Regions from separate parts of the Paenibacillus sp. FSL R7-0340 genome, predicted to be linked through region 2. Evidence: predicted binding sites of a transcription regulator. Region 2 holds the regulator's gene; the other holds the start of a gene.

Region 1 (16,610 bases), on a different contig from region 2:
TGCCTTCTTAGGTGAATAACTAAGTCGATAACTTATCGTGAATCCTCTAGACCTTTTCCTTAAATTGTCTACTTCTCTCCAAGCTTCGAAATTAAAATATGTTACATGACTTCTCCTCTCCGAATGAGTAAAACAATCACCACACCCATTACAAGTTAGCTCAATTGCATTATCTTTTTCATAACTTAGCCCAGTGCAGATCCTAAAATTATATGGTTGATGGCATTTTGTGCATGTTAAGCAATCATCAGTTACCTCCTTTAATATTATTAAAAAATCAACAATTCTATTTTGTGTGAAGTCTGGATCATCAGCAGTTAACTCTCGTATCATTTCAGTTTGAAATTTGAATAAAGTAAACAAAGATCCCCTCTTGATTAGTTTTTCAATTAAATTCTTGTAATCAGCAATCTGAAATTGTTTTTCCTTTTCAGTAGTCATTAAGGTCATTATCCTCACTCCAAATCTAATATTATAGTAATTAGTTTCACCAGAATAATAGATTTGCATACAAAAAAAGACACCTTAATGGTGTCTTTTTTAAAGATAGCAATGGAGGCGAGGGGAGTCGAACCCCTGTCCGAAGATAACGACACATAAGCTTCTACGGGTGTAGTGACAGTTTTGATGTCACCCTAGAAACTCCCTGTCACCGGATTCCCTTCGGGTCAGCCTGATTATCTTCTTCAGCTCACCCCAGGCGGAGATGAGACAGCGTATTCCACTATTTGTTAGCCCCTATCCCAGTCACATGGACGATGCTGGGTAGAAGCACGCACACAGTTTCTTAGGCTGCGAAAGCGTAGTTGTTTTGTTGTTTGCCGTTTAATAGGCTTTAGCGTTGATGAAGCGGACGCGTCCCCACTACCCGCTACCCATGCTCGAACTATCCCCGTCGAATCCATAAACGCCCCCTTATTATAAAAGGGCTCCACGGATAAATCCGGAAATACCGGAGCATAAGCATGCATAATATCAAAAGCTGAATTCTAAGATTCAACACTCGAACAAAGTTAAAAGCTTTAAAACTGACTACTTCGTTAGTATAGCATATTACAGGTCATTACGAAACGAAATGAAGCCATTTAAGCCTTATAAAATAGCACCATTACAGGAACAAGTAACTTCTCCACGTAATTTGTACCATACAATAATACAGCAACTTATCTCGCAATTTTCTGTTTCTCACGCAAAGCGCGCTGGATATCACGCTGTGCATCACGTTTAGCGGCAGCATCACGTTTATCATACTGCTTTTTACCTCTACCCAGTCCGAGCAAAAGCTTGGCATAACCATTGCGAACATAAATCTTTAACGGAACAATCGTGTAGCCTTCCTGTTTGGACAATCCGATAAGTTTGCGAATCTGCTCTTTATGCAACAGCAGCTTACGCGTACGGGTCGGATCAGTAGGATTATTACGATTGCCTTGCTCAAAGGGACTGATATGCATATTGTGAATATGAATTTCGCCGTTACGGATCGTAGCAAATGCGTCACTTATATTAGAGCGACCATTCCGTAGAGACTTAATTTCTGTTCCCGTTAGCACCATGCCCGCCTCGTAAGTGTCCTCAATAAAATAGTCATGGGAAGCTTTTTTGTTCTGGGCGAGCACTTTCCCGTCTGCCTTCTTACCCATGAATACCACTCCTTATGAATAACGTAATTCACTCTTGAAATCCAGGCATCAAAATCCGGCTACAAAGAGCCACCTAGAAATATATTGTAACAAATTTCAGATGGTAAAAGCAAGAAAGGTCAAGCCTTCTACATTTCTAACTGCACTTATATCACACTTAAAACCAAGCGGCTTCCATCCAATACAGCAGACAGAAACCGCACGTATACCTATGCTTCAAATCAGCTTCATACACTGCAATGAAAGCTCCAGCCTTCAAAGTAAGTAAGCTCTAGCTACCTACTTCTTCTTTTTCCGCACAAAGCCCGCGGTGCTATTGCCGCCACTTCCGCCCTTATTCTTCCGCTTGCGACGTGCTGCGCCTTCACCGTTTGGTCTGGCATCACTACCTGGTGTAGCTGCTCCGCCGATGAAAATACCGCTGGCAGACGTCTTCTTCCGTCGCTTGCTTGCCCCGGATGCTGGCGAGTTATACCCGCCCTTGCCACTGCCAAAGCCGAAGCTGCTAGCTGAGCCGGCTCCAGCTCCGTTTCCACCGCCGCGCCCTGAACGACCTGCGGTGCTAATACCTCCACCTACGCCTGAACCGGCTTCTTTAGGCTTCCCGGCAGCATCACGACCGCCTTTACGCTCCCTGCCAGCCTTGTCTTTACCACCCTTACGTTCGCGCCCTTCATGGGGTTTGCCTTTACCTCGGCCCTCACCGCCACGCGCAAAACCTCCGCCCTGTCCTGAACCGCCCGTCCGTTCACGGCGTTGCCGTTGCTTCATATCGACAAGTTCAAAGTCAATTGTGTAATCTTCCATGTTCACACGCGCGACGCGAACCTTAACCTCATCCCCAATGCGGAACACCTTGGAGGTGCGTTCGCCAATCAAAGCCATATGCTGCTCGTCAAAGTGGTAATAGTCGTCCGTAAGCGCACTCAGACGCGTCAGACCCTCCACTGTATTGTCCAGCTCAATGAACATCCCAAAGCTGGTTACACTGCTGATGATCCCCTCGAATTCCTCGCCGACCTTGTCCAGCATGTATTCAGCCTTTTTCATCTGCTCTGTATCACGTTCTGCATCCACAGCCACACGTTCACGCTCAGAAGATTGCTGCGCAATATCAGGCATACGTGCAGTCAAATATTCCTGACGCTCGGCTGTTAAAGCCCCGCCATTCTCCAATACCTCACGAATGACACGGTGAATCACCAAGTCAGGGTAACGACGAATCGGCGATGTAAAATGAGAGTAATACTCCGCTGCTAGCCCAAAATGTCCTGTCGTTTCCGCATCATACTTTGCCTGCTTCATCGAACGCAGCATCATCGTGCTAAGCACGGTTTGCTCCTTCGTACCCTGAATATCTTCCAGCAACGTTTGCAGTGCACGGGGATGAATGGAATTTCCTCTACCTTTGATCTGATGCCCAAAATTAGCCGCGAAAGCCATAAAGTTTTGCAGCTTCTCTGGATCTGGGTCCTCATGAATCCGGTACAAGAAAGGTACTTTGAGCCAATGGAAATGTTCGGCTACCGTTTCATTGGCCGCCAACATAAACTCTTCAATAATTTGTTCAGCTATCGTACGCTCTCTCTTCACAATATCTACAGCTTTTCCTTCATTATCCACAATCACTTTAGCTTCATCAAAGTCAAAATCAACCGCACCTCGGCGCATTCGATTAGCACGCAGCTTCAATGACAATTCCTTCATCGTGCCGAATACATCAACGAGATCCTTGTACCGTTCCATCAGTTCAGCATCTTCCTCTTCGAGGATTTTGCGAACGTTAGTGTACGTCATCCGTTCCTTCGTTTTAATCACACTGGTGAAAATATCATGCTTTACAACCTTCATATGCTCATTGAATTCCATCTCACAGGATAAAGTCAGTCGATCCACCTGTGGATTCAAAGAACATATTCCGTTCGAAAGTCGATGTGGAAGCATAGGAATGACACGGTCAACCAAATACACGCTACAACCGCGGTTATATGCCTCCTGATCCAGCTTAGAGTTCTCACGCACATAATACCCTACGTCGGCAATATGAACGCCCAGACGGTAGTTCCCGTTCGGCAAGCGCTCTACATTTACAGCATCATCCAGGTCTTTAGCATCCTCACCATCAATGGTAACAATGATCTTATCACGCAAATCGCGCCGTCCCTGACGTACAATCTCTTCTTCCGTAATCGCGTCGGGAGCCTTCTCCGCTTCCTCTGTAACTTCATCTGGAAAAGCTTCCGGAAGCTGATGCTTGCGAATAACTGACAAAATGTCGACGCCCGGATCATCCTTATGACCCAAAACTTCCAACACTTCGCCTTCCGCCGCTGCTCGTCCTTCTGGATAGCTCACAATACGCACAACGACCTTTTGACCGTTTACGGCTCCATTGAAGCTTGTTTTTGGAATGAAAATATCCCGGTTAATACGCTTATCATCCGGCAGAACGAAACCATATGCTTCGTGGCTCTGAAACACGCCTACTACTTGAAGCACTGCACGCTTCACGATCCGTACAACTTCACCTTCTAATCGACCGCCCGCAGGTCCCTTCGAGGACACTCTTACCAGTACCGTATCTCCATTCATCGCACTTTTTAAGTCGTTCGCATGAATATATACATCCGGGTGCTCCCGGTCCTCTGGAATCAGAAAGGCAAATCCCTTGGCATGAGCCTGCAAACGCCCACGCTGCAAATCCATCCGTTCCGGCACGCCATAACGGTTTGTGCTGGTCAGCAGGATTTCCCCCTCTTCCTCCAAGGAATTCAAGAGCTTAAGAAATTCACGGAAATCCTCCGCATCCTTAATATCAAAGTGCTGCTCCAGCTCCTGGTAAGTCATGGGTTTGTATGCAGTCTCGCGCATAAAATCGAGTAGTTGTTGCTCTGTTATCATAATATTGTCCACCTCGGGTGACCTTTAATTTTCAGTAATAAATCCGCATGTCCTTGTTCCTGATACAAGGCTCTTAATATACTCATACCCTAGTATACACGAATTTAATCGACGGCATCCCTGCCTGTCCAAAATCTAAAAAAAGCCCCCGTTTCCCGCGAAACGAAGGCTTAAGGTACATATTTATCTTATTTTGCAAAAAATGCAACTAAAACAGAAACGATCATAAAACCCGCACCCAAAACAGCAGTTGCACGTTGTAAAATCAAATCCATACCGCGAGCTTTTGTTTTGCCGAACAGATGCTCAGCACCGCCAGAGATGGCACCGGACAAACCTGCGCTTTTCCCCTTTTGCAGTAAAACAACCGCAATAACAGCAATCGAGAACACAACGAGCAGCACTTTCAAAAAGATTTCCATGAAAAATCCCACCTCCTGAGCTTATACATCTGTTTTGCAAAACAACACAGCCTCTTTTATGAAAACATGTACATATCATGTTATAAATAGCCGGAAATTAACGCAAAACACTATTTTTATTCTACCACAGCTTCCAGTAGATAACAACAGTTATACAAGTCACTCAGCCATTAAGCCTTTGCAAAGTTATGTATTCTCATACACATCCATAATAACAAAAAAACAGACCTGCCCGCGGTGGCGAGTAGGTCTGTTTTTTAATGCGTAAAAGCTTTGAGCGTTGAGACTTCGTGATCATGAACCATGAGTCAGAGGCGCCATCAGCATTTTTGCGCAATATTATTTTTTCAGGTTGTAGAAAGATTTCAGGCCGTGGTATTGAGCCAGTTCACCCAGTTGATCCTCAATGCGGAGCAATTGGTTGTACTTCGCAATACGGTCAGTACGGGAAGGAGCACCTGTTTTAATTTGGCCTGCATTTGTTGCAACAGCGATATCAGCGATTGTGCTGTCTTCGGATTCACCGGAACGGTGAGAGATAACAGCTGTGTATCCTGCGCGTTTAGCCAATTCGATAGCATCGAAAGTTTCAGTCAGCGTACCGATTTGGTTTACTTTGATCAGGATGGAGTTACCGATGTTTTCATCGATACCTTTAGCCAGACGCTCTGTGTTTGTTACGAACAGGTCGTCACCAACCAATTGGATTTTGTTGCCCAATTTTTCAGTGAGCAATTTCCAACCTTCCCAGTCATCTTCGGAGCAACCATCTTCAATAGTGATGATTGGGTATTTATCAACCCAAGAAGCAAGCAGGTCAACGAACTCAGCAGAAGTGAAGGATTTGCCTTCGCCTTCCAAAGTGTATTTTCCATCTTTGAAGAACTCAGTGGAGGCAACGTCCATACCGAGGAATACGTCAACACCTGGTTTGTAACCAGCTTTTTCGATCGCTTCGATAATAGTGGACAGAGCTTCTTCGTTAGATTTGAAGTTAGGAGCAAAACCACCTTCATCACCAACAGCTGTGTTCAAACCTTTGGAGTTCAGTACGGATTTCAGGTTGTGGAAGATTTCTGCGCCTACACGCAGAGCTTCTTTGAATGTAGGAGCGCCTACAGGCAGAACCATGAACTCTTGTACGTCAACGTTATTGTCGGCATGAGCGCCACCGTTAACGATGTTCATCATTGGCACTGGCAATTGTTTAGCATTGAATCCGCCCAGGTAAGTGTACAGTGGCAAGCCCAGAGCTTCAGCAGCAGCGCGAGCTACAGCCATGGATACAGCCAGAATTGCGTTTGCACCCAATTTACCTTTGTTATGTGTACCATCCAATTTGATCATCAGCGTGTCGATTTCTACTTGGTTCACAGCATCCAAGCCGATTACTTCAGGAGCAATAATTTCGTTCACGTTTTTAACAGCTTGCAGAACGCCTTTACCCAGGTAACGGGATTTATCGTTATCACGAAGCTCTACAGCTTCGTGAGCGCCTGTGGAGGCACCGGAAGGAACGATAGCACTACCGATAGCACCGGATTCCAGATATACTTCAACTTCAACCGTTGGGTTACCACGGGAGTCGAGGACTTCGCGAGCGTACACGTCAGAAATAATAGTCATTTGTACTTAATCTCCTTTGTGAATCATGATTTATTGGTCAAGCCTATACTTATTAAATCAAGCTTACTTGCGGGATGCAATCATAGATTTTCCTGTCATTTCCGCAGGTTGCGGAAGTTGCATCAAATCCAGAAGCGTTGGAGCTACGTCAGCCAGTATTCCATGCTCACGCAAAACGATATTTTCGTCAGTCAAAATGAACGGAACCGGATTAGTTGTGTGAGCTGTGAACGGACGTCCCTGCTCATCAATTTCCATATCCGCGTTACCATGGTCAGCAATGATAATAACCACGCCGCCTTTGGCTTTAACCGCATCTACAACACGTCCAACACATTCATCCGTCGTCTCTACCGCCTTAATCGTTGGCTCCAGCATACCGGAGTGTCCAACCATATCCGGATTGGCAAAGTTCAGGATAATCGCATCATGCTTGTCGGCTTCGATTTCCTTAACAGCAGCATCCGCTACTTCATACGCACTCATTTCCGGCTGCAAGTCATATGTAGCCACTTTAGGCGAGTTGATCAAAATACGAGTTTCGCCAGGAAGCTCCACATCACGTCCGCCACTGAAAAAGAAAGTAACGTGCGGATATTTTTCAGTCTCAGCAATACGCAATTGCTTTTTGTTGTTTTGAACCAACACTTCACCAAACGTGTTATCCAGGTTTTTCGGTTCGTAAGCTACAAAGCCTTCAACCGTTTCGCTGAACAACGTCAGGCAAACAAAGTGCAAATCTTTAGGCAATTTCGGGCCACGGTCAAAACCACGGAAGTCCGCGTTTGTAAATACCTGAGACAGTTGAATCGCACGGTCAGGACGGAAATTGAGGAAGATAACAGAGTCATTGCTTTCGACCAGCCCTACAGGACTTCCGTCAGCCTTCACAATAACCGTTGGCTCCACAAATTCGTCGAACACTGATTTTTCATACGATTCTTTCAATGCTTCCATTGGATCTGTGTATTGAGGGCCTTCTCCGTATACGATTGCACGGTAAGATTTCTCCACACGTTCCCAACGTTTGTCGCGGTCCATAGCATAATAGCGTCCTTGTACAGTCGCAATTTTGCCTACGCCCACTTCTTGAATTTTGGCGATCAGTTGCTGCATGAAGCCTACGCCGCTGTCAGGCATAACGTCGCGTCCATCCATGAAAGCATGAATGTACACTTCAGTTAAGCCTTCTTTTTTCGCCAAGTCCAGCATAGCGAACAGATGGCTGATATGGCTATGCACGCCGCCGTCAGACAACAGTCCGTACAGGTGAAGTTTCGTGTTGTTCTTCTTAGCATGTTGCACTGCTTTAACCAGTGTTTCATTGTCGTAGAACTCGCCGTCACGAATGGACTTCGAAATACGAGTCAAGTCTTGATATACAATTCGGCCTGCGCCGATGTTCAAGTGACCTACTTCGGAGTTACCCATTTGTCCTTCAGGCAGACCCACTGCTTCGCCAGAAGCCGTCAGCGTTGTATGAGGATACTGTTGTAAATACCGGTCGTAATTCGGTTTGTTGGCCTGCGCAACCGCATTACCTTCTACGTTGTCACGCAATCCGAACCCGTCCATAATAATTAAAGCTACCGGTTTTGGTGCTGTCATCTTACTTCGCCCCCTCAACAAGCGCGATGTACGACGCCGGTTGAAGACTGGCACCGCCCACAAGCGCGCCGTCGATATCGCTTTGACCCAGGTACTCAGTAACATTTTCAGGTTTTACACTGCCACCATACTGAATACGTACAGCATTTGCTGTATTTTCATCATACAGCTCTTTAATCAGACTACGGATATAGGAAATCACTTCATTCGCATCCTGCGAAGTGGAGGATTTGCCTGTTCCGATGGCCCAGATTGGCTCATAAGCAACAACTACTTGTGCAGCCTGATCCTTAGCCAAACCAGCAAAAGCTGCTACAGTTTGCACTTTTACAACCTCTTTGGTTTGTCCAGCTTCACGATCTTCCAGCTTTTCGCCTACACATACGATTGGAGTCAGGTCATGACGGAATGCCGCATGAACCTTTTTGTTCACCGTTTCGTCTGTTTCATTAAAATATTCACGACGCTCGGAGTGTCCGATCACAACGTAGTCTAGGCCCAGATCTTTCAGCATTCCACCGCTAATTTCACCTGTAAATGCACCATCTTCTGCAAAATGCAGGTTTTGTGCGCCAATTTTAATAGACGTGCCTTTTACTGCTTCAACCAGAGCAGGAAGATTCGTAAATGGTGCGCAAATCACGCTTTCCACTCCTGCAACCTCTGCTTTGCCTTTGATCTCTTCGATGAAAGTTTTAGCTTCTGGTACGGTTTTAAACATCTTCCAGTTACCCGCGATAATCGGTGTTCTCAATGGTTTCAACTCCTAACTATTAGGTGCCCTAAAGCTTTATTCACGCATAGTGCGTTTGATTATTTATCGTTCAGTGCAACAACACCCGGAAGTGCTTTGCCTTCCATAAATTCCAGAGATGCGCCGCCGCCAGTGGAGATATGATCCATTTTGTCAGCCAAGTGGAATTTTTCAGCCGCAGCCGCAGAATCACCGCCACCAATGATGGTGTATGCTTCTGTTGTTGCGCAAGCTTCCGCTACTTCACGAGTACCACCAGCGAAAGGCTCGATTTCAAATACGCCCATTGGTCCGTTCCAAACAACCAATTTGGAGTTTTTGATAACATCTGCATAGATTTTACGTGTTTTCGGTCCGATGTCCACGCCTTCCCAATCTGAAGGAATGCCGTCGATATCCACAATGTTTGTGTTCGCCGTAGCGCTGAAATCGTCAGATACCACAATATCAACCGGAAGGTAGAAGTTTTTGCCGAGCTTCTTCGCTTTTTCGATAAATCCAAGAGCTACGTCCAATTTGGATTCATCCAGTAGGGATTGACCCACTTCATGACCTTGAGCTTTGAAGAATGTATAAGCCAAACCGCCACCAATGATTACGTTATCTGCAATATTCAGCAGGTTGTCGATCACGTCGATTTTGTCTTTTACCTTGGAACCGCCGATAATGGCTGTAAAAGGACGATCTGGGTTTGAAAGAGCTTTACCGATTACAGACAATTCTTTCTCCATCAGCAGGCCGGAAACAGCCGGAAGAAGATGCGCGATACCTTCTGTGGAAGCATGAGCACGGTGTGCTGCACCAAATGCGTCATTCACGAAAACGTCTGCCAATTCAGCAAATTGCTTCGCCAATTCAGGATCATTCTTTTCTTCTCCTGCATAGAAACGTACATTTTCAAGCAACAGCACGTCGCCGTTTTGCAGTTCAGCCACTTTCGCTTTAACAGCTTCGCCTACCGATTCGTCCACTTTAACTACTGGTTTTTTCAGCAGCTCAGACAAACGTACGCCAACAGGAGTCAGACGCATGGATTCAACAACCTGACCTTTTGGACGTCCAAAGTGACTCGCCAAAATAACTTTTGCACCTTTTTCAATCAGGTAGTTAATGGTTGGCAAGGTTTCACGAATACGCTTGTCATCCGTAATTTTACCGTCCTCAACCGGAACGTTAAAATCTACACGAACAAACACCCGTTTTCCATTCAGTTCTATATCACGTACGCTCTTTTTGTTCATCTCCATATTCCTCCGCACCCTTATAATTTTACGAATCAGGAATTCAAGGCACATTTGATATATAAAGAGCGGAAACAATAACCTGTTTCCGCTCTATGATGTTGCTCAATAAGACTGTTCTTATTTAGCCAGTTTTGCGAAGTATTCCAACGTGCGGATCAATTGTGCAGTGTAAGACATTTCATTGTCATACCAAGCTACAGTTTTCACCAGTTGTTTGTCGCCAACAGTCAGAACTTTAGTTTGAGTTGCATCAAACAAAGAACCGAAAGTAAGACCTTTGATGTCGGAAGAAACGATTTGATCTTCAGTGTATCCATAAGTTTCAGGATCGGATGCTTCTTTCATCGCAGCGTTGATTTCTTCAGCAGTTACGTTTTTCTCCAGAACTGTTACCAGCTCAGTCAGGGAACCTGTAGGTACTGGAACACGTTGAGCCGCGCCATCCAATTTACCTTTCAACTCAGGGATAACCAAACCGATTGCTTTAGCAGCACCAGTTGTGTTAGGGATGATGTTTTCAGCTGCTGCACGAGCACGACGGAAGTCACCTTTAGCATGTGGAGCATCCAAAGTGTTTTGGTCGCCAGTGTAAGCATGAATTGTAGTCATCAAACCTTCAACGATACCAAATTTATCTTGCAGTGTTTTAGCCATAGGAGCCAGGCAGTTTGTTGTGCAAGAAGCACCGGAGATTACAGTTTCAGTTCCGTCCAGAATTTCATGGTTTACGTTGTAAACGACAGTTTTCATGTCGCCAGTAGCTGGAGCGGAGATAACAACTTTTTTAGCGCCGCCTTTCAAATGTTTCTCAGCAGCTTCTTTAGTTGTGAAGAAACCTGTACATTCCAGAACGATGTCTACACCCAGGTCTCCCCAAGGCAGTTCTTCAGGGTTGCGGTTAGCCAAAACTTTAACTTCTTTACCGTTTACTTTGAAGAAGCCGTCATGTACTTCTACTTGTCCTTGGAAATTACCTTGTGTTGTATCATATTTCAACAAATGTGCCAACATTTTGGAATCTGTCAAGTCATTGATTGCTACTACTTCAATACCTTCCACATTTTGAATCCGGCGGAAAGCAAGGCGTCCAATACGTCCGAAACCGTTAATACCAACTTTAACTGTCATGAGTGAGTTCCTCCCAAAGTTCGTTTAGTTTAGTTTTATATATTCAAGACAGACCCGAAAGCCCGTCAAGACAACATTATTCATAAATCCTATATTAATCATTTAAATAACGACTTACAATCTCAATAGCAGCGCCTTCGTCGGTGACTAGAATGTCCTCTTGCCCGAAACGCAGTACCGCATGAATAGCGGCCGCCTTGTTTTTGCCTCCAGCTACACCTAGAACCGTATCGGTACGCCTAATGTCCTCCAATCGGAGTCCAAGCGTCAGCATTCTGTGAACAACGACGCCATCTTCGTTAAAGTAATAACCAAACGATTCGGCTACCGCTCCTTCACTGCTGATCTGGGCAAAGGTTTCGGGATCAAGTTTACGTCTATGTGCCATCGCTATGGCGTTGCCTATCCCGTGAATGATGATACGACTCTCGCGAATCAGGTTCAATATATCCTGAATGTTCGTATCTTCAAGCAAGGAGTTGTAAGCATGATTGCTGAGCAAATCCGGTACATGGAGCAGACGGTATTGAGCGCCTACCTTGCGAGCCATTGTGGAAGCAATTGTGTTGGCCTGCATTTCCATGCTTTCTCCCAAACCTCCGCGTGCCGGTACAAACCACCCACCCTTAAGTGGGCCATTAGAAGGTAGTGCCAGTTGTTCCGCCACGTCGGCAATCGTCGTGCCACCTGTTACAGCGACCACATCCTCGTCGTCCATAACACTCAGCAACGCTTTTGCTCCAGCGCGCCCCAGCTCCTGCTTTGTTAACGGAGAAGCATCCGAATCCCCTGGAACGACAACCACCTTCCTCAAACCATAGGCTTGACGAATCTGGTCCTCCAATTGGGACAGGCCGAACAAGTTGTTCGCAATCGGCTCCAGCTGTTCCAGCAGATCCAGTCCTGCTTTGCTCACCTTCATGCCTACACTCTCAATCTCAATTAGCCCCTGAGCTTTAAGAAGATCGGTTTCGGCGCGCAACACGCGCTCAGTCATGTTCAGTGAAGCTGCCAGTGTTCTGCGTCCAACAACATCGGACAGCATAATCTGATGCAGGATCGTGTACCTTTTTTTCAAAACATCCATGAGGTCGGGCAGAAGCTGCTTCTGTATTTCTAATATCTTTCGCATGCTTTCCACTCCCGCACACTTCTAAGTTCTGTCTCTAATGCTCTATCTCTAACTGGTCTCAAAACGTCCCGGGATAACTTTTTAAGTCCCACGTATATCTTAACCAATATTTGCTCCATATGCAAGTCTATCTGAACCTATATTTCTCAACCATTTATCTGAATATGCGCATTTAATAAAAGCTTGCAATTCACTGCTGTATATCATATAATCATCTTTGTTTCCAATTAGCTGTTTAATTAGTTAGTTGTTTGCATTGAATCAACTATGCGCCCGTGGTCCAACGGATATGACGTAGGCCTCCGGAGCCTGAGATCGAGGTTCGATTCCTCGCGGGCGCGCCATTTTAAATGAACGCTTAGATGCTTCTATATAATGTTTTAACCAATAAGAGCGCTGAGGGCTCTTTTTTTTAATCATTAGTTTGACTTTCTTTGACTTTTTGTTTGAAATTGTTTATCATGTGGTTATTACGGTAACAGTTTATAAATAAGGGACGTGTAATCGGCATGTCCACCAAATCCACTAACGATATTTAAGGGAGGTTTTTTGACGTGAGCTATGTTCCTATGGTAGTAGAACAAAGTAACCGCGGCGAACGCGCCTATGACATTTATTCCAGACTGTTAAAGGATCGCATTATTTTGTTAGGCTCGGACGTCAATGACGTTGTAGCCAACTCTATAATTGCGCAAATGCTGTTTTTGGCTGCCGAAGATCCTGAAAAAGATATTCACTTGTATATTAACAGCCCTGGCGGTTCCATTACAGCTGGTATGGCCATTTTCGATACGATGCAATACATTAAACCTGACGTATCTACGATTTGCGTAGGTATGGCGGCTTCCATGGGCGCGTTTTTGCTGAATGCAGGCGCCAAAGGTAAACGTTTCGCTTTGCCAAACAGTGAAATTATGATTCACCAACCACTGGGTGGTGCACAAGGTCAGGCAACGGATATCGAAATCCGCGCACGCCGCATTCTGAAAATGCGTGATAAACTGAACCGCATTCTCGCAGATCGCACAGGCCAACCACTGGAGCGCATTGAAAAAGATACAGACCGTGACTACTTCATGTCTGCTGATGATGCCAAGGAATACGGTATTATTGATAAAGTGCTAACTAGCTCCTCTCCAGAAGGTGTATAAGAGAAGAAATTTACCTCTTTCGATAACTGGTAAATGAAAAAGCTGCTCCGGACTTTCTTATCCGGTAGGCAGCTTTTTTGCTTTATTGTTTTTTAGGTTATAGACAATTGGACTTATTTATTTCTACTATTCATTCTGTCCCGCAAAAGGCTTTCCGCCTTGAGGCAGCAATTGACCGAACGAGTAGGTAAACTCCGGAATTCCATACGCGTATGGCGCATAATCATACAAATCAAACACGATTGTTACTCCACTGTTCGTCACATAAAAATTCTGATCTGCCGCCAGCTCTTTAAATTTGCCGAATCCTTCGCCAGCCTGAAGTGCATCGATTTTTTTCTTCAAATCAGCATTGAGGAACTTTTTGTAGTTCGGATTTGCCTTCAATACGTCAGACAATTGCAGCAGTTTACCATCAGCGAGCGAGAACGTATATCCTTTACGTGCCGTCATGCCATGCGCGCCACCCGTATACGAGTAGTCCTGCATAATCACACTCAGAATACCATCTTTGTTATAGGCAATCGCAAAATCATTTCCAAACTCATACGGTCTTCCTGTTGTAGCCTCTCCCTCAGCCATCATTTTTTTGCCTGCTGCCAATATACCTTCTGCATGCTTTTTAAGCACATTGTTAATGGCCTGTTGAGCCTCAGAATTCAGCTGGCTACCGCTGATTTGCGGGTACTTAATCTTGTAGGACACCTTCGCACTACTCGAAGCTGGAAGTGTTTGAGACGCAATTGTAATCGGATTTAGCTGGCTTTTACTCAGCGTTACTGTTTTCTGAGCTGCATTCCATTGAGCATCTATGCCCAGATAGTCTTTCAGCAAACTCATAGGAATGTATAGCTTCCCAGCGATCTGTTTGGCATCCATACTACGTGTATTGATTCCATTGACGTTGACGTAGGCATCCGAGGAAGAAGCCATAATGTAAAGTTTATTGTACCCGCTACCTACGGTATATGTCGCTGTTTTCGCATCATAGCTTACTGGAATCCCCAAGCTGTCGCGCAGTGCGGCCACCGGAATCATTGTACTCCCGTTCACTTGGACACCTTTAGCGGGCAACGTTTTACCATTCCATTGGATGGTGATTCCTGGTTGCTGTGTTGTCGCTTGCTGCTGTTTCGTCGATGCTGCCTGGATATAGGAAACGGGAACAGCTGTGACTCCTGCGAAAATCCCTGCCGCCAGCAGTGCTGAACCCCATTTTATTGCATGCTTACTCATATTAAATATTCCTCCTGTTAATGATCTGTATTGTCTATGTGTGATAACTACTTTTAATATTATATCTATACCCTATTGTATGTAGTTTACAATCTGTACACTCTCCGATTTCAATATGTACACCTAATAACCCTTAGCTATGACAGACTCATTACAAAAAGGTTTCGGTATACAAAAAAAGCCAGCAAGCCAGCCTGCACATGATGCAGGCCGCTTGTGGCTTCGTTTGATGATCTATATTAGTTCATTTCGTATTGAGCCGACACCTGAACTTTCACTGTTACTTGCCCCGATTGTATCTCTGTCCCGCCACCTGCTACGTCCAAGAGCGATTTTGACATGGCATTTTCACGTTGTGTAAAGATTTGTGCTTCTCCGCCATCTACCGTCACACTCACAAGGACACCTAACCCTCGTTTGGCTGCCTTAGCTACAGCACTGGCTTTAGATTGTGCGCTTCCCAATGCCTTAGTAATGGCTTCTTCTTCATAAGTCGAAGGATCTTCCACGGAAAAACGTACATTATCTACGTTATTGGCTCCGGACTTGGTCGCCTCATCCAACAACTGACCGATTTTATCCAAATCGCGGTATTTGACGGAAAGTGTATGGTTGGCAGTGTAGCCTTTGAGCTTCTGCCCTTCTTTTTCGTTATAGGTGTAGTTAGGCTGTACATAAAACTGGCTGGTCTGAATGTCATCTGCGCTAATGCTCCACTTTTCTTTCAGCAGTTGTGTAACCTTGTTCAATTTTGTAGCATTGGCTTTTTGAGCAGCAGCTGCCGTATTCCCTTCCGATTGTACACCGATAGAGAGATAAGCAATATCGGGCTTCGCCAATACTTCCCCGCTTCCAGTCACATTAATTACACCGTTTACCGTCGAAGCTGTTGACGCAGCATAAGCACGATCTGCCCCCGTCCATAATCCGCCTGCTACTCCCCCTGCCATTAATGCTCCTGCGAGAACTGCCGTGGCTACTGTTTTTGTCCAAAGTCTCATTGAATTCAACCTCTTTCTTGAAAATGTTTGTACCTTCCAGACGGAAAAGACGGAAAAAGGTTGCAGCCAAGCGTACAAATTTCCGAAACAGAGCATGACCACGGGGATTTTAATTATTTATAGTTTGAACTTAATACAGTGTCTATATTCAACAAATCCATCCATAAAACAGTTAACGGAGGAGTTTTCGAAGACTTTTTTCTGGATACAAAAAAAGCCCCAAAGGGGCTTTTCACTAAGAGCATACACCATATCACAAAGCAAATCTTTGTTTATTGATTTTCCAGCTCTACCTTACTAACCAGACTTACTAAAGCGTTTACAGCCTGTTCGGCGTCCGCACCTTCAGCACTAATATTGATTTCAGTACCTGTACTGATGGCAAGACTCATAATACCCATGATGCTCTTGGCATTAACCTTTTTGTCTTCTTTTTCCACAAAAATCTCAGATGAATATTTATTCGCTTCCTGTACGAACAACGCAGCAGGTCTGGCGTGCAGTCCTGTTTTCAAGCGTACGACTACCGGATGTTTTGACATGTCAGCTTACCCCCTCATCAAATAAATCTGGACACTACTTACTCCATTTTATTTATCACATTATAACATTAACCCGGGACAGACACTAGAAAAAAAACTAAAAAAACCGGGGCTGAAAGCCCCATGGACATTCTTTTTACGGAATCAGGCCATTTTCGCCCCTGATTTTGTCAGCCATCTCATCAATTTTGCGAAGCCGATGATTTACACCCGATTTACTCA
Region 2 (16,610 bases):
CTAGCAAAATGTGCTCTGTGCCAATGTTGTTGTGTCCCAATCGAACAGCTTCTTCCTGAGCCAAAGCAAGCACTTTCTGTGCACGTTCCGTAAATCTTCCAAACATCATATATCCTGCACCTCCACAGTGTGTATTTCAGATCATTCTATATATTAAAGGGTTGTGCCTAATTTTTGCCGGATCAGCTTCGCCCGGTACATATCGCGCTCTTCGGTATTCATTTTATCCCCAAAGCTTTTTTGCAGGAACCCGGGTTGTGTCATCACATTCAGCTCATTCATCGCTGCGGTGGAAGGACGCTCCAAAATCCCTAAATCTACGCCAAGACGTACATCGGATAGCCGCTGTGCAGCCTCCTTGGAATCCAATACTGCTGCATATGACAAAATACCGAATGAACGCATCACCCGATCTGTAATTCGCAGCATAGATTCATTCATTAGCCTTTCTCTGGCAGAACGCTCGTGCTCAATAATTTGTAGCACCACGCCATGTAGATTCTCAATAATCTCCGCTTCGGTTTGTCCCAGTGTAATCTGATTAGATACCTGAAACAAATTTCCGACCGCTTCGCTGCCTTCACCGTAAATGCCACGAACTGTAAGACCTACCTGTGAAACAGCAGACAATATACGATTGATTTGATGAGTCATAACTAATGCAGGCAAATGCATCATCACCGAAGCTCTCATACCTGTGCCGACATTCGTCGGACAACTGGTCAGAAAACCTCTCCGATCATCAAATGCATAATCAACATGCGCTTCAAATGCATCATCAATAATCATAGCGCGTTCCCAAGCTTCCCTAACCTGACATCCCGGATATAAGCACTGGATACGCAGATGATCCTCTTCGTTTATCATAACACTAACCGATTCATCATCGCTAATTAAAACAGCACCGTTACGAGATTCGTTCGCCAAATTTGGACTAATCAAATGCTTCTCAACCAGCACCTGCTTGTCGATCTCATCCAACTCGGATATTTTCAACGTATGAAAAGTACCAAAACCGCCTAAATCATCATACTGAAGGATATCCGTCAATCGTTGAAGTGCTTCTTCCGACTGCTGATTGGTAGCAAGCATGGGAAAAGGCAGATGCTGCAAGTTACGCGCAATTCTCACCCGGCTGCTAATGACAATCTCCGAATCCGCAGCATCACCACGCATCCAGTCACTTAGCGGCTTCTCCGTAAACCGAATATTGGGCATTACGCATCCCTCCTACTCTTCACAAACTTTACTCTTCAGTCATTTCTTTTTCAAGCTCTCTGATTTGATCCCTAAGCTCAGCAGCTGATTCAAATTCTTCCTGTACAATATGCTGTTGCATCTCTTTTTTCAAATCGTCAATTTGCCGTTTAACCTTCAGTCGGCCTCCAGTGCGAACCGGAACTTTACCAACATGATTCGTACTGCCATGCACACGCTTGAACAGAGGGTCCAGACGACTATCAAAATATTGATAGCACGACGGGCATCCGAAACGTCCCAGCTTACTAAACTGTGCATAGGTCATGCCACAATCCTTGCATTGCAGGTTCTGCGGACCACTGTGGCCTGGAGACTGGCTCTTTGTACTGGAGTCAAAATCCAGCATCCCCGACAACAAGCTATGAATCGAAAAGCCGTTAGGTGTTCCAGGGATCATCTCCCCTTTTTCCTTGGCACACGTCTCACAAATATGAAACTCTGTCTTTTCGCCATTCACAATTTTGGTGAAATGCAAAGTTGCCGGCCGCATATTACATTCTTGGCACAGCATAAAAGCACCTCCTTCAATGTCAGGATTTATACCAATCCCTACATCCAAACGTTAGTCTCTTTCCACACACTATTTGGTCGCCAGCAACGAAATCAGCATAGCCTTAAGCAATCTTGCTCGCAGTTGATCACGATAGGGAAGCTTCAGTAATAATGTATCCCTTGATAAAGCAGCCTTCATTAAATTAGCTTCCCTTTTGCTTAAAAAATGGGCTTCCTCTAACTGATAAATCAGTCCTTCGGCTGCCGATTGGCTTATTTCCTCCCCGATGCTCTGATGAAGATGTGTATGGATGGCATGCTGTGCAGGCAGCTGAATTCGCTGAATACGAATGTAGCCCCCGCCACCGCGTTTACTTTCCACCACATAGCCTTTTTCCAGCGTAAACCGGGTGCTAATTACATAATTAATTTGCGACGGCACGCAGGAAAAGCGGTCAGCCAGATCATTGCGCTGAATCTCCACTAAACCTTGGGGACTTTCCAGCAATATACTCTTCAAATATTGTTCAATAATATCGGAAACATTGCGCATTTCATCATCCTCCACTAACGGAAACGCAAGTATTCAAGTACATTTCACGCTCCACAGAGTCCGCCGTATATTGAACTTAACCAAACGGTAAAGTCACGAATCTAAGCTGTATTCAGGCTATTGCCTGATCTACATCCATTGGAATTGTACCGTTTTGTCTCTAGTGTGGCCTTTATTTGCGATTAATCATACACTTCTCTTATGTTCATAAGAGTCAGCTCCTAACTATACGCAAATCATTTCGATCCTCATTTACTTCTTTGCTATCAAAATCACCTTATACAGCTAATCCATCAGCATAGTACTTCTACAGAATCGCACTAGGCTTGATTGACTTTGACTTTCTTTGACTATATTCATATTATAGCACATTATTCATTTTTGCCAAGGGGTCAATACCATTTTTCGCAATCTAATTATGTTTTATACAATACCATAAAAAAACTCTTCCCATTACAGAAAGAGTTTTGAAAATTATGATAACCACACAAGTTATGTTCCCTGAAAGATGGAGCCTAAGAAGAACTAAATGGGCCTTTATCAGAAAAAATCCAATAAGAACGTTTGTTTTACCGGTATTACACGTTTAAGGGCAGACACAGACTCACTGCTGCCTTCAATACGCCCCCATTTATACAGATCATCAGCCTGCTGGTAGCCAAGCATCAGAGTCGTCAGTGACTGAATCCCAAGTTTCAAGTCAGCTACTATGGCGTTTTCAGATAAATTGCTTATATCCACTCTCTCCAGATGTCCTTGCCCCTCCGTAGTAATCGTTAATCTCCATAATCCATCATTCCATGGAGCATACCGATCAGTCAGATTTAAGGTTAAACTTGTTTCTTCTCCAATCTGTTCAAAAGGGTATCTTTCTATAAAAGCAGCTGCATCCACAATACGACCCATAAAATAAGGCACAGTTTCCTGTTGAATTCGTGGATCATCGAGTAAAAATGGCAGATTGTCATCTGCTGGAACGTAATTAAATTTACCTTGGGCTATCATTGAGTCATGATTTGCAAAATAAGTCCATAAAGCCCGACGAGCCGTCTCATTTTCATATACCAACTCATCACAATTCAACTGTTTATCTTCAATTTTGTATAGTGCATATCCCTGAGGATCGCCTGTTTCAGAGTAATATACCGCAGTTCGATAGTTCTCATTTAAAATCCGCTCTTGCCACCATTCCTTATCTCGTACCAGCGTGCCATTATAACGAGATGCATACGCTTGATACACTTGGTCCAGTTCTGAAATATCTTTGACATCGCGTTTGACTGTACCTTCTGTTTTAAGTTTTGCAGGGAATTTATCAATGGGAATGACGTACTTTTTATATTCAATATACGTTTCCCATCCAAATTTACGATAGAAGGCAAAGGAGAATGGATGCAGAAAAGAAAGGCTTTGTCCCGCAGACTTCATTTCTTCAAGCGCATGCGTCAACAAACGTGACACCATGCCTCCGCGACGCTTTTCTGGCCATGTTGCCACACCAGCAATGCCCCCCATATCAAAAACCTGACCGTTTATGTATACCTGTAGGGGTAACAAAGTCAGTTTAGCATTCAAGTCATGTCCGTCGAATATTCCCCATGTTTGCTTTGGTTTGAATTTCTTCTTGGATTTTTCCAGATCCTCCAGGGACATTGTAAACTGAAAAGCATATTGAGATAATTCAATAGCCGCTTCAAATTCCTCACGTTGTAATTGTCTGATCTCCATAACTTCGTCACCTCGCTCGTATACTTGGGCATCCATAAAAAAGATTATACACTTAGAGTGTGGCAAAGCCTCTTCCCTCTGTCAACCTTAGAAGCAGGTGGCCATCTAAAAACACATAAAAAAGGATGATAATCTCATTGAGATTATCATCCTTTTCACTTTTGCTTGGCGACGTCCTACTCTCCCAGGACCCTGCGGTCCAAGTACCATCGGCGCTGGAGGGCTTAACGGTCGTGTTCGGGATGGGTACGTGTGGAACCCCTCCGCTATCGCCACCAAACATGAATTTACATCGTAAATTCTTTAACAGGAATCAGCATCGCCAAATGCTGTGTGTTCGCTTGTTTCATATAAGCTACTTGAGCTTATACAATACAAAACTTACACCCTGAAAACTGGATCCGAAACTCATTTGCGTTTTATTTTTAGGATAAGCCCTCGACCGATTAGTATTGGTCAGCTCCATGCATTACTGCACTTCCACCCCCAACCTATCTACCTCGTCGTCTTCAAGGGGTCTTACATACTGGGAAATCTCATCTTGAGGGGGGCTTCACGCTTAGATGCTTTCAGCGCTTATCCCTTCCGTACATAGCTACCCAGCGGTGCTCCTGGCGGAACAACTGGTACACCAGCGGTACGTCCATCCCGGTCCTCTCGTACTAAGGACAGCTCCTCTCAAATTTCCTACGCCCACGACAGATAGGGACCGAACTGTCTCACGACGTTCTGAACCCAGCTCGCGTACCGCTTTAATGGGCGAACAGCCCAACCCTTGGGACCTACTTCAGCCCCAGGATGCGATGAGCCGACATCGAGGTGCCAAACCTCCCCGTCGATGTGGACTCTTGGGGGAGATAAGCCTGTTATCCCCAGGGTAGCTTTTATCCGTTGAGCGATGGCCCTTCCATGCGGTACCACCGGATCACTAAGCCCGACTTTCGTCCCTGCTCGACTTGTAGGTCTCGCAGTCAAGCTCCCTTCTGCCTTTGCACTCTTCGAATGATTTCCAACCATTCTGAGGGAACCTTGGGGCGCCTCCGTTACTCTTTAGGAGGCGACCGCCCCAGTCAAACTGCCCACCTGACACTGTCCTCGCACCGGATCACGGTACCAAGTTAGAACCTAGATACGATCAGGGTGGTATCCCAAGGATGCCTCCCTTCAAGCTGGCGCTCAAAGTTCAACGGCTCCCACCTATCCTGTACAGATCGTACCCAAATTCAATATCAAGCTGCAGTAAAGCTCCATGGGGTCTTTCCGTCTTGTCGCGGGTAACCTGCATCTTCACAGGTATTAAAATTTCACCGGATCTCTCGTTGAGACAGCGCCCAAGTCGTTACGCCATTCGTGCGGGTCAGAATTTACCTGACAAGGAATTTCGCTACCTTAGGACCGTTATAGTTACGGCCGCCGTTTACTGGGGCTTCGGTTCATAGCTTCGCCCGAAGGCTTACCACTCCCCTTAACCTTCCAGCACCGGGCAGGCGTCAGCCCGTATACTTCGCCTTGCGGCTTCGCACAGACCTGTGTTTTTGCTAAACAGTCGCTTGGGCCTTTTCACTGCGGCCCCCTCGGGCTATTCACCCTACCGAGGCACCCCTTCTCCCGAAGTTACGGGGTCATTTTGCCGAGTTCCTTAACGAGAGTTCTTCCGCGCGCCTTAGAATTCTCTTCTCGCCTACCTGTGTCGGTTTGCGGTACGGGCACCTTCTCCTGGCTAGAGGCTTTTCTTGGCAGTCTGAGATCATGACCTTCGCTACTATAATTTTCGCTCCCCATCACAGCCCAGCCTTAACGATGTGCGGATTTGCCTACACACCAGCCTCACTGCTTAGACGGACATCCATCAGTCCGCGTCACTACCCTACTGCGTCACCCCATCGCTCATAACGGATTACGGTGGTACAGGAATTTCGACCTGTTGTCCTTCGACTACGCCTATCGGCCTCGCCTTAGGTCCCGACTTACCCTGAGCGGACGAACCTTCCTCAGGAACCCTTAGGCTTTCGGCGGATCTGATTCTCACAGATCTTTTCGTTACTCATACCGGCATTCTCACTTGAATGCAGTCCAGCGCTCCTTACGGTACACCTTCAACCCGCATTCAACGCTCCCCTACCCCTGATGCAAGCATCAAGCCATAGCTTCGGTGGTGTGTTTAGCCCCGTTACATTTTCGGCGCAGAGTCACTCGACCAGTGAGCTATTACGCACTCTTTCAATGGTGGCTGCTTCTAAGCCAACATCCTGGTTGTCTGTGCAACTCCACATCCTTTCCCACTTAACACACACTTGGGGACCTTAGCTGATGGTCTGGGCTGTTTCCCTTTCGACAATGGATCTTAGCACTCACTGTCTGACTCCCGGAACTAAATCTATGGCATTCGGAGTTTGACTGAGCTTGGTAACCCTTGCGGGCCCCGCACCCAATCAGTGCTCTACCTCCACGATTCTTTTTTCCGAGGCTAGCCCTAAAGCTATTTCGGGGAGAACCAGCTATCTCCGGGTTCGATTGGAATTTCTCCGCTACCCCCACCTCATCCCCGCATTTTTCAACATGCGTGGGTTCGGGCCTCCAGTGCGTGTTACCGCACCTTCACCCTGGACAGGGGTAGATCACCCGGTTTCGGGTCTACGTCCACGTACTCATTCGCCCTATTCAGACTCGCTTTCGCTGCGGCTTCAGCTCTTCACCTTAACCTTGCACGGGAACGTAACTCGCCGGTTCATTCTACAAAAGGCACGCCATCACCCATAGATCGGGCTCTGACTTCTTGTAAGCACACGGTTTCAGGATCTATTTCACTCCCCTTCCGGGGTGCTTTTCACCTTTCCCTCACGGTACTGCTTCACTATCGGTCGCCAGGGAGTATTTAGCCTTGGCAGATGGTCCTGCCGGATTCATACGGGGTTTCACGTGCCCCGCACTACTCGGGATCCGTCTCGGAGAGAACAAGTTTTGAACTACAGGGCTTTTACCTTCTCTGGCGGGCCTTTCCAGACCTCTTCATCTAACCGGTTCCTTTGTAACTCCATGTGAGACGTCCCACAACCCCAAGGAGCAAGCTCCTTGGTTTGGGCTAATCCGCGTTCGCTCGCCGCTACTGACGGAATCACTATTGTTTTCTCTTCCTCAGGGTACTTAGATGTTTCAGTTCCCCTGGTCTGCCTCTATTCTGCCTATGTATTCAGCAGAAAGTGACTGTCGATGAAGACAGCCGGGTTTCCCCATTCGGACATCCCCGGATCAAAGCTTGCTTACAGCTCCCCGAGGCTTTATCGTTGTTCGCCACGTCCTTCGTCGGCTCCTGGCGCCTAGGCATCCTCCGTGTGCTCTTTGTAGCTTAACCTAGACTTTTCTTTCAAAGAAAGAAAATGTCGATGTTCGATAAAGAATGATTTTTGCCAAAGGCAAAAGATCTTTCCTTACCTGCTACCTTTATTTCACTTGTTTACACAAGATCAGCTTAAAGGAATATTCTAAAACGCAATTTCGTTTCGGTATCCAGTTTTCAAGGTGCAAAGCTGTTTGATTATCAGTCAATCTCCAAAGAGTTAACGATTCTCATACAGTTTAAGATGAAATTGTAATTGGTGGAGCCAAGCGGGATCGAACCGCTGACCTCCTGCGTGCAAGGCAGGCGCTCTCCCAGCTGAGCTATGGCCCCTCACAAGTTCCATCAAAACTGAACAAATGGAATGATGATTTTTTTGAAGCTTACGCTTCATATTTGAATGTTTCCATTGCAGGAAACGATTCTCCATAGAAAGGAGGTGATCCAGCCGCACCTTCCGATACGGCTACCTTGTTACGACTTCACCCCAATCATCTACCCCACCTTCGGCGGCTGGCTCCCTTGCGGGTTACCCCACCGACTTCGGGTGTTGTAAACTCTCGTGGTGTGACGGGCGGTGTGTACAAGACCCGGGAACGTATTCACCGCGGCATGCTGATCCGCGATTACTAGCAATTCCGACTTCATGTAGGCGAGTTGCAGCCTACAATCCGAACTGAGACCGGCTTTTCTAGGATTGGCTCCACCTCGCGATTTCGCTTCCCGTTGTACCGGCCATTGTAGTACGTGTGTAGCCCAGGTCATAAGGGGCATGATGATTTGACGTCATCCCCACCTTCCTCCGGTTTGTCACCGGCAGTCTGCTTAGAGTGCCCAGCTTGACCTGCTGGCAACTAAGCATAAGGGTTGCGCTCGTTGCGGGACTTAACCCAACATCTCACGACACGAGCTGACGACAACCATGCACCACCTGTCTCCTCTGTCCCGAAGGAAAGGCCTATCTCTAGACCGATCAGAGGGATGTCAAGACCTGGTAAGGTTCTTCGCGTTGCTTCGAATTAAACCACATACTCCACTGCTTGTGCGGGTCCCCGTCAATTCCTTTGAGTTTCAGTCTTGCGACCGTACTCCCCAGGCGGAATGCTTAATGTGTTAACTTCGGCACCAAGGGTATCGAAACCCCTAACACCTAGCATTCATCGTTTACGGCGTGGACTACCAGGGTATCTAATCCTGTTTGCTCCCCACGCTTTCGCGCCTCAGCGTCAGTTACAGCCCAGAGAGTCGCCTTCGCCACTGGTGTTCCTCCACATATCTACGCATTTCACCGCTACACGTGGAATTCCACTCTCCTCTTCTGCACTCAAGCTCCCCAGTTTCCAGTGCGACCCGAAGTTGAGCCTCGGGATTAAACACCAGACTTAAAGAGCCGCCTGCGCGCGCTTTACGCCCAATAATTCCGGACAACGCTTGCCCCCTACGTATTACCGCGGCTGCTGGCACGTAGTTAGCCGGGGCTTTCTTCTCAGGTACCGTCACTCTTGTAGCAGTTACTCTACAAGACGTTCTTCCCTGGCAACAGAGCTTTACGATCCGAAAACCTTCATCACTCACGCGGCGTTGCTCCGTCAGGCTTTCGCCCATTGCGGAAGATTCCCTACTGCTGCCTCCCGTAGGAGTCTGGGCCGTGTCTCAGTCCCAGTGTGGCCGATCACCCTCTCAGGTCGGCTACGCATCGTCGCCTTGGTAGGCCTTTACCCCACCAACTAGCTAATGCGCCGCAGGCCCATCCACAAGTGACAGATTGCTCCGTCTTTCCTCCTTCTCCCATGCAGGAAAAGGATGTATCGGGTATTAGCTACCGTTTCCGGTAGTTATCCCTGTCTTGTGGGCAGGTTGCCTACGTGTTACTCACCCGTCCGCCGCTAGGTTGTTTAGAAGCAAGCTTCTAATCAACCCCGCTCGACTTGCATGTATTAGGCACGCCGCCAGCGTTCGTCCTGAGCCAGGATCAAACTCTCCATTAAAGACCAACCGAAGTTGGTTATAGAAAGAGCGATAAGCTCATTTTTAATGCTAGCGATTCTTCTTATAAAAGAAGAAATCTTTATTTCATCATCCATTTGTTCAGTTTTCAAAGAACTTGTCTGTTCTCGTTCATTCAACGAGCCAGGAATTAGATCATACCATGTCAGTTGCTTTCTTGTCAAATCTTTTTTTTGATTATCTTTTCAGCAACCTCGCTTCAAGAAATGTTATTCTCAAAGCAACGTCTAATAATATATCATGCCTAAAGTTATTTAGCAAGCATTTATTTATATCTATTTTATTTCCTACTATACAACAGATAATAAGGCAGCCACCCCGCCCCAGAGCGGAATGACTGCACTCATTGCAAAACTATTTATTCTTGTTCCAGCAGTCTGATAAATTCATCCTCATCTTCTATGGTGTCAATTCCGAGCTGTTGGGCCTTAGCCAGCTTACTCCCAGCCTTTTCACCAGCTATGACTAGATCCGTCTTTTTCGATACAGACCCCGCAACTTTGGCTCCAAGCGCCTCCAGCTTGGATACAGCTTCTTCACGCGTAAGCTGATGCAAGGTACCTGTAAGCACGACCGTTTTGCTACTGAAAAAGCTGTCTGTCTTCTTCTCCTGTGGAGCTTCAGGGGCTTGAGCTTTCACCCCTAGAGACAGCATCTTTTCAATTCCCGCCTGAGTAAATGGATCGGCAAAGAAAGCCACAATGCTTTCGGCTACAATCCCGCCTACATCCGGTAGTTCTATCAGTTCTTCCACCGTAGCGGACATCGTCTTGTGCAAATCACGGTAATGTTCAGCCAACATACGTGTTGTCGCTTTACCGGTATTCGGTATACCCAGAGCATAAAGGAAAGAAGCCAAATCTCTCTCTTTACTCTTTTCTAGTGCCGCCAAGAGGTTACTGGCCTTTTTCTCACCAAACCGCTCCAGCTTCACAAGATCATCATATTGGAGTGTATACAGATCCGCAGGCTCGCGCACTTCCAGTTCGTCATGTAGCTGTATGGCCGTTTTGTCACTGAATGTCTCAATATCCATAGCATCACGTGAAGCAAAATGGGAAATACGAGCCACAATTTGTGGTTTACACCCCAGCTTATTGTCGCAAAACAAATGGGCACCTCGCTGCTGCAACGGAAACCCGCAGGCTGGACAATGATCTGGTACGACAATTTCCTCACCGTCGTTCTCAGACGTTACCTTTCCTAATATCTCCGGAATGACATCGTTTGAGCGACGGATAAACACACGTGCCCCCAAAGCAAACTTCAGGTTTTTGCGCTCAATGTCACCAGCATTGTTCAGTGTACAATTTTGTACAGTGACTCCCGCCAGCTCTACCGGCTCTACCCTTGCAAGTGGGGTGATTTTACCGGTTCGTCCTACATTCCACTCAACCGAGTTAAGCACCGTTGTCGTTTCCTCAGCTTCGAACTTATATGCCACCGCCCAGCGTGGGAATTTATCGGTATACCCGAGAGCCTCACGTGTGCGCATATCTGTAATTTTCAATACTGCCCCATCAATGAGATAATCCAATCCGGCACGAGATTCTTCAATCTCAATCAGTTGCTCCATTACATCTTCAAAATTATCAAAGTAAGTCAGGTAAGGGTTTACCTTAAAATGATTTTCACGCAGGAAAGTCATCATTTCCTGGTGGCTGTCAAATTGGATACGGTCTGCATATCCCACATTGTAGAAAAATGCATTCAATCGTCGTTCAGCTGTCACTTTGGGATTCAAGTTACGCAAAGCGCCAGCTGCGGCGTTGCGTGCATTTTTAAGAGGGTCCACGGCAGTCTCATTATATTTGGACAATACAGAGAGATTCATTATCCCTTCTCCCTGTACTTCAATTGTTCCATTTCGAAAAGGAATTGTAAGTGGTACGGATTTAATCGTCTTCACCTGTGCCAGTATTCCCTCACCCACAACGCCATTACCGCGGGTGGAAGCCTGTACCAGCTGTCCATCTGTATACGTCAGGTTCAGCGTCAGTCCATCAAATTTAAGTTCTATTGCATAGCCTGGAGATGGCAAAGGTTGCTCCGGGTTCTTGGTATTGTAATCATTGACCAGTTTAACAACACGCGCGTTCCATGCACGCAGCTGTTCCATATTCTGAGCTTTATCAAGGCTCCATAATGGGGCAAGGTGGCGATGCGGTGTGAAACCTTTGAGTAACTCCCCACCCACACGCTGTGTCGGCGAATCCGGCAGCACAAGACCGCTCGTCTGTTCAAGCGCTACCAGCTCGTCATAAAGCACATCATATTCTTTGTCGCTGATCTTGGGTTCATCCAGTGTGTAGTAATGATAGTTATATGTGTTCAGTTCAGCAACAAGCTGCTCCATCCTGTGCATTGGGTTCATGCAGGCGTATCCCTCCGGGAACTTCATCAGGGCAGAGGCCTAAGCCAAGCTGCCACTCATGAGGTTCGAGATTTAATGATGTTTGAGATTTATTCTACTTTTGTAATTGGTGCAAAGCCAGCCAGCAGTCGTTTAACCCCTACTGGAGCCGGGAAAGCAATTTGAAGCTCCATATCATTACCCGTCCCTTTTACAGCGACAATGGTTCCAATCCCCCATTTGCCATGCTGTACCTTGTCTCCAGCCGCAAAAATGGAGGGGCCTCCTGCCGAAGCAGCCGGAGTTGCTTTCGCAGATGAAGATGTCGTTACTGTTACGCGGGGTGACGCGGAAGCGGACGAACCACTGCGGCTCATCGTATCAAACGAGCGTTCTCCACCAAAGTTGCTGCCACTACCTTTATTCAGTCCGCGCCCACCATAAGATCCGCCTACATTGCCTGAACGGCGGTAGCGGTCACGTTTAATGATCGTATCCTCTTTTAACTCGTCCGGAATCTCTTCGAGAAAGCGGGAAGGCGGGTTAGCTGTGGTGCGGCCAAACAGAGTGCGCATCTGTGCGCATGTAAGGAACAGTTGCTCCTCTGCACGGGTAATCCCGACATACGCCAATCTGCGCTCTTCCTCCAGCTCTTCGTTATCCAGAAAAGCACGACTATGAGGGAATACTCCCTCCTCCATACCGACAATAAATACGATAGGAAACTCCAGTCCTTTGGCGCTATGCATGGTCATCAATACAACCGCATCGCTTTGCTCTTCTTCATCGTCATTCATGGAATCAATATCGGCAATCAGAGCAAGGTCGGTCAGGAAGGAGACGAGTGACTTGTCTTCCGCTCCTTTTTCAAATTCCATGGTTACCGACAGGAACTCATCAATATTCTCCAAACGCGAGCGTGACTCAAGTGTATTCTCGTTTTGCAGTTCCAATCGATATTGGGTGGTTTCCAACATTTTTTCTGTTAACTCGGTAACCGACAGGTAGTCTACCATCCGACTTAAACCTTCGATCATATCGTAAAACTCTACCAACGCATTGCGCGTACGTCCTGCAAAGCCCAAATCGTCTACAACTTGAAGGACACGGAAAATCGAAACTCCACGTTCCGCTGCAGCTGCCTGCAATTTACCGACGGTCGTGTCTCCGATGCTTCGTTTTGGCACATTAATGATTCGGATCAAGCTGATGTCGTCGTCAGGATTGGAGAGTAGGCGAAGATACGCCAGCAAATCCTTAATTTCTTTACGATCATAGAACTTGATACCGCCCACGATCTGGTAAGGAATATCCGATTTAATCAAAATTTCCTCGACAACCCGAGACTGAGCATTCGTACGGTACAAAATGGCATGATGGCTATAGGTTTTGCCCGCATTAATATTCTTATGAATTTCTGAGGCGATAAAGTAGCCCTCATCATGCTCGGAGTCAGCACGGTAAACTTTAATCTTGGCTCCGCCTTCTTTGTCAGTCCATAGTTTCTTCGGCTTGCGGCCTGTATTTTGACCAATAACTTCGTTGGCAGCATTGAGAATATTTGAGGTGGACCGGTAGTTCTGCTCCAGCAAAATGGTGCGCGCTTCCGGGTAGTCCTCTTCAAAATTCAAAATGTTGCTAATATCCGCCCCCCGCCACCGATAGATGGATTGGTCACTGTCACCTACTACGCAAATCCGGTGATGCTTGTCGGCCAGCATTTTGCACAGCATGTACTGCGCACGGTTCGTATCCTGATATTCATCAACATGAATGTATTGAAATTTCTTCTGGTAGAAATCCAGTACCTCAGGTACTTCTTTAAATAGCTGAATCGTTGCCATGATCAAATCATCAAAATCAAGAGAGTTGTTGTTTTTGAGCCGTTGTTGGTACTTGGTATATACCTTCGCCACAATCCCCTCAAAATAGTCACCAATCTTGCGCTCATACATTTCGGGAGTGACCAGTTCATTTTTAGCCGTACTCATCATAGACTGAACCGCTTTGGGTTCAAACTTTTTGGTGTCTATATTCAGATCCTTCATGCAGCTCCGAATGACAGACAATTGATCCGTAGAATCCAAAATGCTGAAATTGGAGGTGAAGCCAATCCGCTCGATATCCCGACGTAAAATACGCACACACATCGAGTGGAAGGTGGATACCCATACATCTCTCCCCTGCGGGCCAATCAGCTTGGATACGCGATCCTGCATTTCACGCGCAGCCTTGTTCGTAAAGGTAATCGCCAAAATGCCCCATGGAGCCGTCTTGCGGGTCGCGATGAGGTAAGCTATTCGGTGCGTGAGCACCCGTGTTTTACCACTGCCTGCGCCAGCCATAATCAGCAGCGGACCATCTACCGCCTCCACAGCCTGACGCTGAGGCGGATTAAGGCGAGCTACCGCCTCGTGTATATCTATTGATTGCATGCGTGCATGCTCCTTTCCCTGAGCTTCCATAAATTCACGTTCTATACTTCCAATTTCACAGCTATCGTCTCCAGCGCCTTCGCCAAGTCACGATAAATGATGTTACCTACTACAATGGTGTCACAAACCGCAGCCGCTTGTAACGCGGTAGATTTATCCACGATTCCTCCCCCGTATAGGACACGAGAGCGCTCCGTACTGCGATGTATTTTTTGCACCAGCTCCATATCCCCAAAAGCACCGCTATATTCCACATATACAATCGGCAGATGCATGAGCTTGTCAGCAATCTGTGCATATGAGGCGGCAGATGAAGCACCCAGTGAAGCATCTGCTCCGGTAAGCTTAGCGACCGTGGAATCACCGTTCAAAACAATATATCCTTCCGCCACAAGCAAATCCCACGGGATCACATAACCAAGCTGTTCAATCGCACGTTGATGCTGCCCTAGAATCCAATTACTGTCAGTGGTATTCAGTACCATGGGAATCATATATAGATCAAACCCTGGCACTACAGCCTCCAGATCGGACACCTCAAGCACACACGGCACCTCATAACGCCGAACCCGTGACAGCAAATCCACCGTATTTTCATAGGTTACGCCCGATGAACCTCCTACCATAATGGCGTCCGTACCAGACATACACACGGCGTCAAGTGCCTCATCATCCAGTTCCTTGTCAGGATCAAGCTTAAACACATGCTTCCATGATTGAATTGAATCTGCCAACACACATTCCTCCAGCATCCATTGCTTTTGTTATGATCCAGTCGAGCCGAATTCCAATATCCAAAAGCGTTCTATGCTAAGTCTATGACAGTGCTTAAAAGGTGTCAATGTTCGTATCAAATGGGAACACCCCGTTCAGACAGCTCATGGTCGTAGCGCATACAACCAACTGCGTTTACTAAGTTCTTTTTCCGTTAAAATATCTGTATAGAAACCTCGCACACCCATCTGCTCATACTCAGCCGCATCCTTCAACTCATTAATGGTATTTACGTAGCACACTGCCCCTGCCTGACGCAAACTTTCCACTAAAGCACCACTCACCCGATTCTCTGGTAAAGTTACTGCCGTTATATCATTTTGCTGTACAAATCGAATGATCTGGTCATCTTTATCCTCTGTGGCGTAGAGCGTATAAATAACGGATGGATAGGGATAAATACTCCGCAACGTTTGCAGCATTTCTTCATTGTAAATTTGAGGAACAATACGGGACAAAAGCTCGGGGTTTTTCTCCTGTGCCTGACGGGTCAGTTGTGCAAACAACTGTTTGATTTGGGCAGGGTCCTGTTCTTTCGTATCGGTCACAATATAAGCATCCGGGTATGTTTCCAATAGATCCAATACATCCTTCCAATCTACTGGAGTATAGGAACCGTGTATGGGTGTGTTTTTAAATTGATGATAGCTCCAAGGTTTTCCGCCCTGTTCTGTAGCAACTGCGTGTTCCTGTTGCATTTGCTCTGTAAAGGATTCTGTCCATTCATGGCGCGCCACCAAATGTCCGTCCGAAGTAAACATCAGGTCGACCTCGAATACGCGGCTGCCTTTTTTATAATTTTCCACAAACGCTTCACGCGCATTAGTATAGGCCAAACCATCAACGGCTCCCATGGCATGCGAAATCACACGGTGCGTGGTAAAGCCAGTATGTTCTTCTGTAGATTGCCCTTTGTAACCCAGTAAAAATGTGCCGGTTAATATTAAAAGAATGACCGCAGCAATTAGTCGTTTCATAGGGTGTCACATCCTTTTCGTACAGGTCAATACCCCACAGACGCATACTCAAAACAACTGCCAGACGCAAAAACACCCTCCGGCTAAACCGAAGGGTGACTCTGGATTAATACGCGTTCTTGAAACCATTGCGAATCGTACGGAAAATAATTTTAATATCGAATAAGAGCGACCAGTTCTCAATATAGAAAATGTCATGCTTAATCCGTTCCTCAATAGATGTATCTCCACGCAACCCGTTGCTCTGTGCCCAGCCTGTGATTCCAGGACGAACATGATGCTTCACCATGTATTTTGGAATTTCCTCACGGAACTGATCCACATAATAGGGTCGTTCTGGGCGTGGACCAACGACACTCATATCACCCAGCAGAACGTTGAAAAATTGCGGCAACTCGTCGAGACTCGTTTTACGAATAAAAGTACCAAAACGTGTGCGTCTTGGGTCATTAGCAGTCGTCCAGCCCGTATCTTCAGTTCCAGGGGGCAGCACCTTCATCGAACGAAATTTGTACATTCGGAAGGTGCGACGGTTCAAGCCTACCCGCTCCTGCTTAAAAATGATTGGCCCTCTGGATGTAATCATCACACCAATCGCCACCCCTAGCATGATCGGAGAGGTCAGGAGAATCGCGAATAAAGAGAATAAAATATCGAACAGACGCTTAAACAATCGATTCCCCGCCACATCCAG

What was found. The regulator CtsR, encoded in region 2, represses protease genes until heat stress. The targets are predictions, from matches to a motif close to ATGGTCAATAAAGGTCAAACA.
Region 1: the regulator CtsR is predicted to act here: its motif matches at 12,880-12,900, upstream of clpP (ATP-dependent Clp endopeptidase proteolytic subunit ClpP).

The regions. Positions count from the first base shown of each region.
Region 1 covers NZ_JBBOBY010000003.1:196,202-212,811, forward strand. The annotation lists gene MKX59_RS26830 (hypothetical protein) at 1-510, opposite strand, end outside; RNA gene ssrA (transfer-messenger RNA) at 551-915, opposite strand; gene smpB (SsrA-binding protein SmpB) at 1,164-1,643, opposite strand; gene rnr (ribonuclease R) at 1,923-4,544, opposite strand; gene secG (preprotein translocase subunit SecG) at 4,733-4,966, opposite strand; gene eno (phosphopyruvate hydratase) at 5,306-6,592, opposite strand; gene gpmI (2,3-bisphosphoglycerate-independent phosphoglycerate mutase) at 6,656-8,200, opposite strand; gene tpiA (triose-phosphate isomerase) at 8,202-8,954, opposite strand; gene MKX59_RS26870 (phosphoglycerate kinase) at 9,014-10,195, opposite strand; gene gap (type I glyceraldehyde-3-phosphate dehydrogenase) at 10,316-11,326, opposite strand; gene MKX59_RS26880 (sugar-binding transcriptional regulator) at 11,421-12,458, opposite strand; tRNA gene MKX59_RS26885 (tRNA-Arg) at 12,728-12,802, shown strand; gene clpP (ATP-dependent Clp endopeptidase proteolytic subunit ClpP) at 13,013-13,609, shown strand; gene MKX59_RS26895 (PdaC/SigV domain-containing protein) at 13,736-14,845, opposite strand; gene MKX59_RS26900 (SIMPL domain-containing protein) at 15,085-15,846, opposite strand; gene MKX59_RS26905 (HPr family phosphocarrier protein) at 16,119-16,388, opposite strand; gene whiA (DNA-binding protein WhiA) at 16,525-16,610, opposite strand, start outside.
Region 2 covers NZ_JBBOBY010000001.1:826,759-843,368, reverse strand. The annotation lists gene clpC (ATP-dependent protease ATP-binding subunit ClpC) at 1-109, opposite strand, end outside; gene MKX59_RS03645 (protein arginine kinase) at 154-1,218, opposite strand; gene MKX59_RS03640 (UvrB/UvrC motif-containing protein) at 1,247-1,771, opposite strand; gene MKX59_RS03635 (CtsR family transcriptional regulator) at 1,841-2,305, opposite strand; gene MKX59_RS03630 (GNAT family N-acetyltransferase) at 2,846-4,033, opposite strand; rRNA gene rrf (5S ribosomal RNA) at 4,197-4,313, opposite strand; rRNA gene MKX59_RS03620 (23S ribosomal RNA) at 4,460-7,385, opposite strand; tRNA gene MKX59_RS03615 (tRNA-Ala) at 7,628-7,703, opposite strand; rRNA gene MKX59_RS03610 (16S ribosomal RNA) at 7,803-9,358, opposite strand; gene ligA (NAD-dependent DNA ligase LigA) at 9,736-11,751, opposite strand; gene pcrA (DNA helicase PcrA) at 11,841-14,165, opposite strand; gene MKX59_RS03595 (heptaprenylglyceryl phosphate synthase) at 14,207-14,917, opposite strand; gene MKX59_RS03590 (phosphatidylinositol-specific phospholipase C/glycerophosphodiester phosphodiesterase family protein) at 15,044-15,916, opposite strand; gene MKX59_RS03585 (undecaprenyl-phosphate glucose phosphotransferase) at 16,023-16,610, opposite strand, start outside.